2 regions of the Polaromonas sp. SP1 genome follow, and region 2 is predicted to be linked to the other one. Evidence: riboswitches for the same ligand, from Rfam matches in the RefSeq annotation. Region 2 holds a riboswitch; the other holds the start of a gene.
The links. A riboswitch is a leader RNA that binds a small molecule or an ion and turns the genes downstream of it on or off. The one in region 2 is predicted to bind glycine.
Positions count from the first base shown of each region.

Region 1: it holds a riboswitch for glycine, as region 2 does, so the genes downstream of both, DT070_RS05390 (D-amino acid dehydrogenase) here and gcvT (glycine cleavage system aminomethyltransferase GcvT) in region 2, are expected to answer to the same signal.

Region 1 is NZ_CP031013.1:1,127,735-1,134,238, forward strand. Features, by position in the region: gene DT070_RS05370 (CaiB/BaiF CoA-transferase family protein) at 1-35, shown strand, start outside; gene DT070_RS05375 (alpha/beta hydrolase) at 35-766, shown strand; gene DT070_RS05380 (hypothetical protein) at 763-1,242, shown strand; gene DT070_RS05385 (GrpB family protein) at 1,396-1,938, shown strand; glycine riboswitch at 2,122-2,241, shown strand; gene DT070_RS05390 (D-amino acid dehydrogenase) at 2,363-3,676, shown strand; gene DT070_RS05395 (DUF1737 domain-containing protein) at 3,747-3,956, shown strand; gene DT070_RS05400 (DinB family protein) at 3,953-4,486, shown strand; gene phnD (phosphate/phosphite/phosphonate ABC transporter substrate-binding protein) at 4,705-5,664, shown strand; gene DT070_RS05410 (DUF4197 domain-containing protein) at 5,779-6,492, opposite strand.
Region 2 is NZ_CP031013.1:4,405,896-4,412,399, reverse strand. Features, by position in the region: gene DT070_RS20690 (sulfite exporter TauE/SafE family protein) at 1-388, opposite strand, end outside; gene gcvP (aminomethyl-transferring glycine dehydrogenase) at 390-3,284, opposite strand; gene gcvH (glycine cleavage system protein GcvH) at 3,414-3,779, opposite strand; gene gcvT (glycine cleavage system aminomethyltransferase GcvT) at 3,840-5,039, opposite strand; glycine riboswitch at 5,066-5,169, opposite strand; glycine riboswitch at 5,191-5,306, opposite strand; gene DT070_RS20670 (hypothetical protein) at 5,326-5,895, opposite strand; gene DT070_RS20665 (TRAP transporter large permease) at 6,239-6,504, opposite strand, start outside.

The DNA.
Region 1 (6,504 bases), 1.2 Mb from region 2:
AGCTGTCTGAACTCAAACACATAAAGGTGATCTGATGGCAAATTTTGTTTTGGTGCACGGTGCCTGGCATGGCGGCTGGTGCTGGCAACGCGTCACCGCCCCGCTGCAGGCGCAAGGCCATCGCGTGTACGCCGTCACGTTGACGGGCCTGGGCGAGCGCGCGCACCTGCTCTCGCCCGCGATCAACCTCGACACGCATATCAACGACGTCATCAACCTGATCGAAGCGGAAGAGTTGCATGACGTCATCCTCGCCGTGCATTCGTACGCCGGCATGATCGGCACGGCGGTGACTGACCGCATGCCCGAGCGCATCAAGCACCTGGTGTATGTGGATGCGGTGGTGCCCAAGCCCGGCGAAAGCTGGAGCAGCACGCAGGCCAGCGCGACGCAGCAGCAGCGCATGGCGGCGGCGCAGGCGTCGCCGAACTTCAGCTTTCCGCCGCCTGACCCGGAGGTGTTTGGCCTGCATGACGCCGACCATGCATGGGTAAAACGCCGGCAGACGCCGCACCCAGGCAACACCTACCAGGCGCCGCTGCACTTTGATGTGAAGCGTGTGGCGGCGGTGCCGCGCACCTTTGTCAATTGTGTGGACCCGGCGCTGGCGACCATTGCACCCAGCCGCCTGCGTGTGCAGGACCCGAAATTCTGGGACGGCGCGTGGCTGCCGAATTCGCGGGTGGTCGAGATCAAGACCGGGCACGACCCGATGATCAGCGAGCCTGCGGCGCTGACAAAATTCCTGCTGGAAAGCGCCGAATGAATTTGCTCGGCCGCCGCCAGTTCACCGCCGCGTTGGCGGGCAGCCTGGCCTTGCCGCAGCTGGCGCGGGCGGCAGACACGGCATTGCCGGTGCCCGCATCGTTGCCGGCGGCTGCCGGCATCGCGGCACTGAAAAAAGAGCCGCTGGTGCTGCTGGTCAGCCTGCCCGGCTGCCCGTATTGCGAGCTGGTGCGGCGCAACTACCTGTTGCCGGCGCAGCGTGAGGGCAGCATGCACGCCTGGCAGCTCAACATCAGCGACCGCATCACGCCGCTGACGGGCTTTGACGGCAAGGTGACGACAGCCGCCGCGCAAGTCGCGGCATGGAAGGCGGGCTTCACGCCGACAGTGCTGTTTCTCGGCCCGGCTGGGCAAGAACTGGCGGAGCGGCTGGTGGGCCTGGCGTCTGTGGATTTTTATGGTGCCTACCTGGATGCGCGGCTGGCAGAGGCGCGCAGGGCGGTAAGGGCGCTTTAGCCAGCACCCGGCCGTTGAGGCTGCCGCCGGGCAGAAACTTCATTTGCTATTATTTTGATAGCTGCTAGTCAAGGCGGGTATTGGGCTAGATGCCTTTTTTATCATTAATACTCCTTTGGCCGCCCTGAACCAGAATCTGCCCTCTTCCCAACCATGACTGGCCCCAATTCCCTGCTTGCCGCCATTCACGAGGAAGTGAGCCTGCAGCCCTATGACCCGCGCTGGCCGGGCCTGTTTGCCGCCGAGCGGGACCGGCTGCGGCTGCTCGCGCCGCAGCTTCCGGCGCGCCTGATCGACATCCAGCACATCGGCAGCACGGCGGTGCCGGGCCTGGCGGCCAAACCGGTGATCGACATGCTGGCCGGGGTCGAATCGATGGCGGCGGCCGAGGCGCTGTTGGCGCCGCTGTGCGCCAACGGCTACACCACGTCGGCGGAGTTCAACGCCTCACTCAACGACCGCAAATGGCTGATGCGCTGGGCCGACGGGCGGCGCACGCACCATTTGCACATCGTGGTGCACGGCGGCGATGTGTGGGCCGGGCGCCTGCGCTTTCGCGACGCACTGCGTGCGGATGCGGCGCTGGCCGCGCGCTATGCCGCCCTCAAGGCGGAGCTGGCGGCGAAGCACCCGCGCGACCGTGAGGCTTACACCGATGCCAAGGCCGCGTTTGTGCAGGCGGCCAGCAAGGGCTGAGCGCTTCTACTATTAAGGTTCTGAATCACTCCGCTAGACCAGTACTGAAGGCCCCATCCACGCTTGGCAAAACCGCCTTCGGTGGTAAATTCAAACCCGTTCAAGCAGGAGAGCGCTGCCCGCAAAGGCAGCCACCGAAGGCGCAAACTTCCATAATCGCTCAGGTCCCGTACTGCCCGGAACACACAGCCGTCTGGAGAGACGCCGCACGCAATGTGCAGCGCACCGAAGGAGCAAAGCCGATGCTTGTCATAGACATCAAGCACGGCTGAATCTCTCAGGTACCAAGGACAGTGGAAGCGGCCGCAAGCATGCTGACAGGCGATGCTTGGCGGTTGCCACGTTTCTTTTTTGAATCACGCACCCCCCAAGACCCTGCAGCACTTGCGCAACTGCAATGTTCTGCTTGAAAAAAGGATTCGCCATGAAAGTCATGGTTTTGGGGGCGGGTGTCACGGGGATCACCACCGCCTGGTATTTGGCGCAACGCGGTCATGAGGTGACGGTGGTCGAGCGCCGCGGCGCGGCCGCGATGGAAACCAGCTTCGCCAACGGCGGGCAAATATCGGTGAGCCACGCCGAGCCCTGGGCCAACCCGGGCGCACCGCTCAAGGTATTGCAATGGCTGGCGCGTGAAGATGCGCCGCTGCTCTTCAGGCTGCGGGCCGATGTGAACCAGTGGCTGTGGGGCCTGGAGTTTCTGCGCAACTGCACGCCGGCGCGCACCGCAGAAAACATCAAACAAATCGTGAGCCTGGGCATGTACAGCCGCGGCGCGCTGCAAAAGCTGCGTGCCGAGCTGGGCCTGCAATACGACGCGCAGACCAAGGGCATCCTGCACTTCTACACCAGCCAGGCCGAGTACGACGCCGCGCAGGAACCGGCGCGCATCATGCGCGAGCACGGCTGCGAGCTGGACATGAAAACCGCCGACGAGTGCGTGGCCATTGAGCCGGCGCTGGCGCAATGCCGCAGCAGCATCGTGGGGGGCAGCATGACGCCGAGCGATGAGTCGGGCGATGCGCAAGCTTTTACCACCGCGCTGGCCGCGCGCTGCGAGCAGGCGGGCGTGAAGTTTTTGTACAACACCACCGTGCTGGGGCTGGATGCCGCAGAGGGGCAACTCAATGGTGTGCAAGTCGCGATGGGCCGCGGTGAGGCCGGCGGCAAGGTCGAGATGCTGAAGGCCGACGCCTATGTGATGTGCCTGGGCGCCTTCAGCGCGCAGTGGGCCAAGGTGCTGGGGCAAAGCCTGCGCATCTACCCGGCCAAGGGTTACTCGGTCACGCTGCCGGTCATCAACGAAGCGGCCTCTTACCAGGTCAGCCTGACGGACGACGAGTACAAGCTGGTGTTCTCGCGCTTTGGCAATCGCCTGCGCATTGCCGGCACGGCCGAACTCAACGGCTACAACACCGAGCTGAACCTGGTGCGCTGCAATGCCATCGTGCGCCGGGTGAAGCAGCTCTTCCCCGAGATGACGGACGGCGAAGGCGCGCAGTTCTGGACGGGCCTGCGCCCGGCCACGCCGAGCAACGTGCCGTACATCGGCAAGAGCCGCGCATCCAACGTCTTCCTCAACACCGGCCACGGCACGCTGGGCTGGACGCACGCCTGCGGCTCGGGCGCGGCGATCGCGGACATCGTGAGCGGGCGCGTGCCGGAGGTGGACTTTGCGTTTACCGGCATGCCGAAGGCGGGGCGCGTGATGGCATTGCCGGGGATGGTGAAGGCCTGATCGGCGAGCGGCTGCATCAGATGAGCGGAAACGGTAATATCGCCCTCCGTTCATCAAGCCACTGCAGCCAATGACATCACCTGCCACCACGCCGCCCGACGGCCTTCCGCACTACCGCCTCCTCACCGGCCCGGACGACGCGAGCTTTTGCCACCGGGTGAGTGAAACCCTCGCGCTGGGTTACGAGCTTTACGGCTCACCGGCGGCAACCTTCAACGGCGAGCGTGTGATCGTGGCGCAGGCGGTGCTGTGGCCTGCAGTTCGCAACGGCAAGGCATGAGCAACGCCCTGCCCCTGAACCCCGCCACCCTGCAGGCGATGGCGGATTTCCCGCGCCAGCTGGAGCAGTTCTACGACGCGATTCCGCCAAGCCACAAGGACTGGACGCCGCCGTCATGGGACGGCATTCCGAGCGAAACTTTTACGGCACTGGGCCAGGTTTGCCATGTGCGGGACATCGAGATCGACGGCTACCACGTGCGGATTCAGCGCACGCTGGCAGAAAACAATCCGCTGCTGGAATCGCTGGACGGCTACGTGCTGGAAAAGGAACGCGACTACGCACACGCCGATGCGAATGAAGTGCTGGCGGCGTTTCGCGCCGCGCGTGTGAAGACGATGGCGATCCTGGCGGGCATCACACCGCAGCAGCTGGACCGCACGGCGGAGTTCGAAGGCTACGGCGCGCTGACGCTGCGCAGCCTGGTGCACTATTTGTGCAGCCACGACCAGCAGCATTTGGCGGGTTTGCAGTGGCTGCTGGGGAAGATTGATGCGGCTGGCGCTGCAGATGAAAAAGGGAAGTTGTAACGCTTTCTTATCAGGAAAGCTGCTTAGCGCGCTACCTCGCCCCCTCTTTTTTCAACTGAAAAACAACGAATTTCCCACGTCAAGCCCACTTTATGACCCTTTAGAGTTGGTCAACCTGTAAGTAAAAGTTAGTTTGGACGCACACTGAGACCAACCGGCGTCTCTGCCGTGCGGCCGCAATGCGGTTCTATCCATAACTACTGGGGTGATTAAAGATGATGGTGTATCTACGTAACGCGGCGGTTCTGACCGGCACCGCCCTGGCGCTGAGCGCAAGCTGGGCCCAAACCGAAACCCCGCGCGCGCCCGCCAAGGCCAAGCCAGCGGCCGCAGCGCCTGTCGAAAAATTTTCAGGCCCGCGCGAAAAAATGGTCGTGGCCATGCCCAAGACCTACGGCAAGACCGAGACGATGGCGCTGTGGGGCGACTATTTCAGCCACCTGTCGCGCTGCGCCAATGTGGAACTGCAGAACGCCCAGGGCGATTCGCTCGAGCGCACCAGCAACGTCGACATCCTGGGCGAGAAGGAACTGGTCGAAGCCCTGTCGACCGGCAAGGCCCAGATCGGCCAGGTGAACCCCGGCCTGGCCGCGCAGATGGTGACCGCCGGGCAGGCCGCGCCGTTCGGCGTGCCGGGCAACAAGGCCACCGGCCAGCGCAATTCCTACAAGCTGATCCTGATCAGCCGCATCGACAGCCCCTACAAGGAACCCAAGGACCTGGTGGGCAAAAAGATCGCGCACACCACACCCACCTCCAACTCGGGCAACCTGGCGCCGCGCGCGCTGTTCCCGGCGCTGGGCCTGACACCTGACAAGGATTACGAGGTGGTGTTTTCCAACGGGCATGAGCGCTCGGTGACCGGTGTGATGCATGGTTTTTACCCTGCCGCGGCCGTGGCCAGCGATTTGTACCAGCGCATGGTCGTCAAGGGCGACGTGAAGGGCTCGAGCATCCGCACGCTCTGGGAAAGCCCGCCCTTCATGACGGAAACCTGGACCATGAACAAGGACGTCTCGCCCGAGCTGCAGGCGCGCGTGAAGAAGTGCTCGTTCAGCTACAACTTCTCGCCGACGCTGAAGAAACAGCTGCCCGGCAACGACACCTTCCTGCCCATCAATTTCGATCGCGATTTTGCGACGGTGATGCAGGTGTACCGCTCCACGCAGAAGAAGTAACACCCCCGTCCAGGCTCACTGCGTGTAGCCTGTTCCCCCCTCAAGGGGGCGGCGCCTGCAGTCTGGCAAAGCCAGTCCCGCGGCTGCCCGCTGGCGTGAGCGATCGTGGAGACACTACTTCATCCCACCGAAGACTTTTTTCAAAATCGCGCTGCCGGTGCCAACCGGGTCCTGGCGGATCTTCTTTTCTTCTTCGCCGATGATGAGGTAAAGGCCGTCCAGCGACTTGCCGGTGACGTATTGCTGGATGTTGGCGTCTTCTTTCTTGACCAGGCCAAAGCCGGCGGCCTTGCCAGCGAATTCGTTGTATTTGTTGGCCAGCCCGACTTTTTCGGTCGCCTTGGTCACCACGGGCAGAAACTTCACGCCCAGCGGGGCGCGGGTTTTTTCGGCAAAGAAGGTGGTCACTGAAGTCTCGCCACCCGTCAGGATGTTCTTGGCGTCGTTCACGTTCATGGTGCGCACCGCATTGACCAGCAGGTCCTTGCCCATGGGCACGGCGGCTTCGGCGGCGCGGTTGATGGAGGTGACCAGCTCATCGATGCGTTTGCCCTGGCCGAAGTTTTTCAGCAATTTCGACGCGTCTTCCAGGTATCCGGGCAAAGGAATGCGAACTTTTGGGTTTCCGAGGAATCCATCTGTCTTGCCCAGCAGGGCGACGGCTGCAACCGCGCCTTTTTCAAGGGCGGTTTTCAGGCCCGCGCTGGCGTCGGCATTGCTGATGCCGGACAAATCCCCGAGTGAAAGCGCGTGGGCTTGGTGGTAGGTGGCCAATATCAGTGCGCCCAACGCGCTGACGCCTGCCTGGTTAAAATTGCGACGTTGCATGATGAGGTTCTC
Region 2 (6,504 bases):
CGTCGGCCACGCGGCCCCCGTGGTGGATGCGGGGAAGCTTGCCTGAAAAAAGCATGGCAGGGCACCACACAGCCAGCAGCATGCCGAGAAACAGCTTGAACAGCTGGACATCAAGCCGCGGCAGCAACAGCAAACCCAGCGGCAGCCCCAGCAGCCCGCCGGCCAGAAAGGGCAGCAGGCGCTTCCAGTCGGTGATGCGGCTGCCCGTGAAGGCCGCCATGAGCTGGCCCGTCAGCCCACCGAACACCGCCATGACAGCGGCCAGCTTCGGGTCGATGGACCAGGCCCAGAACGACATGGCGACCAGGCTGAAGCCAAAGCCCGACAGGCCCTGCACAAACCCGGCCGCCGCTGCGCCCGCGACGATCAGGATGAGCTGCGTGTCCAAATCAGGCGTAGTCGGCTACTGGCACGCAGCTGCAGAACAGGTTGCGGTCGCCGTAGACGTTGTCGACGCGGCCCACCGGCGGCCAGTACTTGACCTGCTTGAGCGACGCCAGCGGGAACGCGCCGGTCTCGCGCGGGTAGGGGCGGTCCCAGTCGGCGCCCATCAGGCTGGCCGCGGTGTGCGGCGCATGCTTGAGCGGGTTGTTGTCTTGCGGCCATTGGCCCGCTTCGACTTTGCGGATCTCTTCGCGGATGGCGATCATCGCGTCGATGAAACGGTCCAGCTCGGCCAGGGTTTCGCTTTCGGTCGGCTCGACCATCAAGGTGCCGGGCACCGGGAAGCTCAAGGTCGGTGCGTGAAAGCCGTAGTCCATCAGGCGCTTGGCCACGTCTTCGGCGGTGACGCCGCTGGTTTCTTTCAGCGGGCGCAAATCCAGAATGCACTCGTGCGCGACATGGCCGTTCTCGCTGGCGTAGAGCGTCGGGAAGTGGTCTTTCAGGCGCGAGCTGATGTAGTTGGCGCTCAGGATGGCGACTTCGGTCGCTTGCGTGAGGCCTTCCGGGCCCATCATGCGGCAGTACATCCAGCTGATGGGCAGCACAGCCGCATTGCCCAGCGGTGCTGCTGACACTGCGCCCACACCGTTGACGGGGATGCCCGCCGTGGCATGGCCGGGCAGGTAGGGCACCAGGTCGGCCACGACGCAGACCGGGCCGACGCCCGGGCCGCCGCCGCCGTGCGGGATGCAGAAGGTCTTGTGCAGGTTCAGGTGGCTCACGTCGCCGCCGAACTCGCCCGGCGCCGCCACGCCGACCAGCGCGTTCATGTTGGCGCCGTCGACATACACGCGGCCGCCGTGGCTGTGCACCATCGCGCAGAGTTCTTTGACCTGCGTTTCAAACACACCGTGCGTACTGGGGTAGGTGATCATCACGCAGGCCAGGTTGGCGCTGTGCTGCTCGCACTTGGCCTTGAGGTCGGCCATGTCGACATTGCCCTGCGCGTCGCAGGCGGTCACGACGACGGTCATGCCCACCATCTGGGCGCTGGCAGGGTTGGTACCGTGAGCCGAGGAGGGAATCAGGCAGATGTTGCGGTGGCCCTGGCCCTTGGCTTCATGAAAAGCCTTGATGACCAGCAGGCCGGCATATTCGCCTTGCGAACCGGCATTGGGCTGCAGGCTGATACCGGCATAGCCGGTGGCCTGGCACAGCCAGTCGCGCAGCTGCTTGTCGAGTTCGGCGTAGCCCTGCAGTTGCTCGGCGGGTGCAAACGGGTGGATGTTGGCGAACTCCGGCCAGGTGATGGGAACCATCTCGCTGGTCGCGTTGAGCTTCATGGTGCAGCTGCCCAGCGGGATCATGCTGCGGTCCAGCGCCAAATCCTTGTCGCTCAGCATGCGGATGTAGCGCAGCATGCCTGTTTCGGAGTGGTGGGTGTTGAACACCGGGTGCGTCAGGAAGGCGGTGGTGCGGCGCAGGTCGGCGGGGATCAGCGACTCGACGCCTTTTTCAAAGGCGCTGACCACGGGCACGGTCTGGCCGGGCTTGGCAAAGAAGGACCAGAGCAGCTCGATGTCCTTGCGGCTGGTGGTTTCGTCGAGCGACACGCCCAGGTGATTTTTCAAGCGAAATCGCAGGTTGGCCCCCGCGGAACGTGCACGTTCTGCTATCAAATTGGTAGCATCGCCGGTTTTCACCGTCACGGAGTCAAAGGCGCCGGTGTTGGTGATTTCATAGCCCAGCTCCTGCAGGCCGCGCACAAAGATGGCGGTGTAGGCGGCCACGCGCTCGGCGATGCGCTTGAGGCCTTGCGGGCCGTGGTAGACGGCGTACATGCTGGCGATCACGGCCGGCAGCACCTGTGCGGTGCAGATGTTGGAGGTGGCCTTTTCGCGGCGGATGTGCTGCTCGCGGGTTTGCAGTGCAAGGCGGTAGGTTGGGTTGCCGTGGCTGTCGACGGTGACGCCGACCAGGCGGCCGGGCAGCGAGCGCTTGAATTCGTCGCGGCAGGCAAGGTAAGCCGCATGCGGGCCGCCGTTGCCCATGGGCATGCCGAAGCGTTGGGTGTTGCCCAGCACAATGTCGGCGTCCCATTCGCCGGGTGGCGTTAGCAGCGTGAGGGCCAGCAGGTCGGCCGCCACGCACAGGGCCGCGCCGTCGACATGCGCCTGGCCGGCCAGCGGGCGCAGGTCATGGATGCTGCCGGTGGTGGCGGGATATTGCGCCAGCACGCCGAAGTAATTGCCTTCGGCCATCAGCTGCGGCACCGTGACGGATGCGGTGCTGACTTTCACCTCGATGCCCAGCGGCCTGGCGCGCGTCTGGATCACTTCAATCGTCTGCGGATGGCAATCACCCGCCACGATAAAGACATTGCTCTTGCTTTTTACGCTGCGCTTGGCCAGCGTCATGGCTTCGGCGGCGGCGGTGGCTTCGTCGAGCATGGAGGCGTTGGCGATCGGCATGCCCGTCAGGTCGCACACCATGGTCTGGAAGTTGATCAGCGCTTCCATGCGGCCTTGCGAAATCTCGGCCTGGTAAGGCGTGTAAGCGGTGTACCAGGCGGGGTTCTCGAGGATGTTGCGCAGGATCACGCCCGGCGTGTAGGTGCCGTAATAGCCCTGGCCGATGAAGTTCTTGAACACCTGGTTCTTGGCCGCAATGGCCTTGAGCTGCTTGAGTGCGGCGGCTTCGGTGACAGGCGCGGGAATGGCCATGGCCGTGCTGCGTGCAATCGAGCGCGGCACGATGCCTTCGACCAGCGCGCGGCGCGAGGCCGAGCCCACGATGCTGAGCATGTGGATTTCGTCGGCTTCGTCAATGCCGATGTGGCGGGCAATGAATTCGGAAGGGTTTTCAAGATCGCCCAGCGGCTTGGCGGATTGCATCAACATATCGGGTCCTAGAAACGGGAGGGTAAACATTCGCTAGCCGACGTGCGCAGCGCCGGGCCGCCCCAAGCAAGCACAGCCCCCTCGGGGGGCAGCGTATTACACGAAGTGAAAAGCGTGGGGGCCATATCTTCAGGCAGCGAAGGCGGTGTAGCGTGTCTCGTCCATCAGCGCGTCCAGCTGCGAAGGTTCAGACAGCTTGATCTTGAAGAACCAGCCGGCGCCCATCGGGTCGCTGTTGGCCAGCGAGGGGTCGTTTTTCAGGGCTTCGTTGATTTCGGTGACTTCGCCGCTGACGGGCATGTACACGTCGGCGGCGGCCTTCACGGACTCCACCACGCCGGCGGTTTCTTTCTGGGCGAAGGTGGCGCCCACTGCGGGCAGGTCCACAAACACCACATCGCCCAGCGCGTCCTGCGCGTGCACCGTGATGCCGACGGTGGCGATGTTGCCTTCAATCTTGAGCCATTCGTGGTCTTCGGTGTATTTGACGGTCATGAGGTTCTCCAGGGGTTGAGTGAGCAGAAACTAAAACTAAAACTAAAACTCAAAAAATGCTTAACCGCGGTAGTAGCGGGCGGGAACAAACGGCATGGCGGCGACTTCCATGGGCACAGCCTTGCCGCGCACCATCGCGTTCACGCGCGTGCCCAGGGCCGCGAATTCAGGTTTGACATAGCCCATCGCAACCGGCTGGTTGACCGTGGGGCCGAGCAGGCCGCTGGTGACTTCGCCAATCACGGCGCCGTCGGTGCTTTGCAGTTCGGTGTGGTCGCGCACCGGCACGCGCTCCAGCGCCACCAGGCCGACGCGTTTGCGGGTGAGCAGCGCAGGGTCGGCCAGTTGCGCCAGAATTTTGTCGGCGCCGGGGAAGCCGCCGGCGCGTGCGCCGCCCGTGCGGCGAATCTTTTGCATGGCCCAGTTGAGGCTGGCTTCCACCGGTGTGGTGGTGGTGTCGATGTCGTTGCCGTAGAGGCACAGGCCCGCTTCGAGCCGCAGCGAGTTGCGCGCGCCCAGGCCGATGGGTTTGACTTCGGGCTCGGCGAGCAGCGCGCGTGCGAGGGTGTCGGCCTGCGTGGCCGGCACCGAGATTTCAAAGCCGTCTTCACCGGTGTAGCCGCTGCGGGTGATGAAGCAGTCGCAGCCGGCCACGGTGAATTGCCCACCGGTCATGAACACCAGCTTTTCGACGCCCGGCGCCAGCCGTTGCAGGGCGGTGACGGCCTGCGGGCCCTGCAGCGCCATCAGCGCCATCTCGGGCATGGGAATGACCTTGCAGCGCGAGCCGATTCGGGCCTGGATGTGCGCGATGTCGCCCACCTTGCAGGCGCCGTTGACGATCACAAAAAGATCGCCACCGTTGGCGTAGTCGCGGTTGAAGAACATCAGGTCATCGATGATGCCGCCGTCGTCATTGAGCAGCAGGCCGTAGCGCTGCTTGCCGGCGGGCAGGTCGATCACATCGACCGGGATCAGCGACTCCAGCGCGGCAGCCGCATCGGCGCCCACCAGGCGCAACTGGCCCATGTGGGACACATCAAAGAGGCCGGCGGCCTGGCGTGTATGCAGGTGTTCCGCCATCAGGCCCGCGGGGTATTGCACCGGCATGGAATAGCCCGCAAAAGGCACCATGCGCGCGCCGAGCTCCACATGCAGGCCGTGCAAGGGCGTTTTCAGCAGGGTTTCAGGGGCGGCGGAAGCGGCGGAAGGGGTGGACGAATCGGACAAGGCATTCTCCGGGGGGGCAAACACGGTCATGGCAAGAACATGTTCTCGATCCATGGGCTGCCCCTGCTGTCCACTTTACCTGAGAGATTCACCCGGCGATGCGGGTTTGCTCCTTCGGTGGGCTGCCTGTGAAAGGCTGCCTCTCTCCAGTAGGGAACGCCGTGCCGCGTGGTGCGCCGCAGGGCGGTTGCCAGTCCTTTTGCCTGAGCGTTCAGTGCGACTCAAGGGGGGTGCCCCAGGGTGCTCGTGCGCCTTCGGCGGTTTTCGCTGAGGAAAACTCTCTCCTGACCCCGAGGAGTGTAACGGAAGGAGGTTCTCAGGCCGCCTGGTGATGCGGCAGCAGCATGGCGATGCGTTCGCTGATGGAGTCGGCGCGTTCGTGGCCGGCGATTTTTTCGATTTCCTCGATCATCTCGCGCGAGGCGGCCAGCATGGTCTCGCGGTCTTTGGCGTTGCGCAGCGCTTCGCGAAAGCGCTCAGCCATCTCCGGGTTGCGCCGGGCGAACATGCGCTCGCAGATGTCAAACAGGAACATCCGGGTCGTGGCGAGCGAGCGCTTGCCCTCAAACTGGTCGGCCGAGACCTGGATGGCCTGCGTCGTTTCCGGGCTGGGGAAGTCTTTCAGCTGGGCGGGCGTGGGTTTTGGCGCGGGCGGGGCCGCAACTGCCGGGGCAGGCGCTGCCGTTTTCCCGGGATGCGCTTCCAGAAAGCCTTCGCGCAAAAGCCGCAGGGCAATGGCCTCGCCGTCGCCGTCAAACAGCGGGCGGAAATCCTGGGCGGATTTGCTGCCGTCGGCCATCAGCAGCAGGGTGCGCTCGCGCTGGCCTAGCGTTCTCACGCCAGGCTTGAGCTCGGCGCGGGCACGGTCGGTTTTGTGGAGCTGCATGGATTTCATCCTCACATGAAAGTAGGGGCCTGTTAACGCTATTTATGCAAATGCGAATGGGGTGAAAACGGCGCCAATCAAGGCGCGCGACGAATCCCAGACCGGGAGTCTGGGTGAGGAGCGCAACGCGGAGTGGCGCCGTTTTCACCCCATTCCCTCCGGGTTGCGATCAAAAAGGCCTTGCGCGGCGTTGCAAAGCCTTGACGGGGTCTACCCCGCCTGCGTTTTGCGCCTTGCTCAAGGCCTTTTTGACTCGCAACGCATCTTGCATAAATAGCGTTAACAGGCCCTAGAGCATCGCCCCCGCAGATGACAGAGTCGTGAAACCCCGTCTGAAAATAAGCTATTTGGCGTACACCAGGTCACGCAGGCCCAGCGATAACTGCGGTACGTAAGTCACCACCATCAGGCAACCCAGGATGACCAATACGAAGGGCAGCAGGTACGGGATGATGCGGTCCAGCGATATTTTGGCGACGGTACAGGCTGCGAACAGGTTCACGCCGAATGGCGGCGTGATCATGCCCAAGGCAAGGTTGACCACCATCACCAGGCCGAAATGCACCGGGTCGATGCCGAAATGCACGGCCACCGGCGCCAGGATGGGCG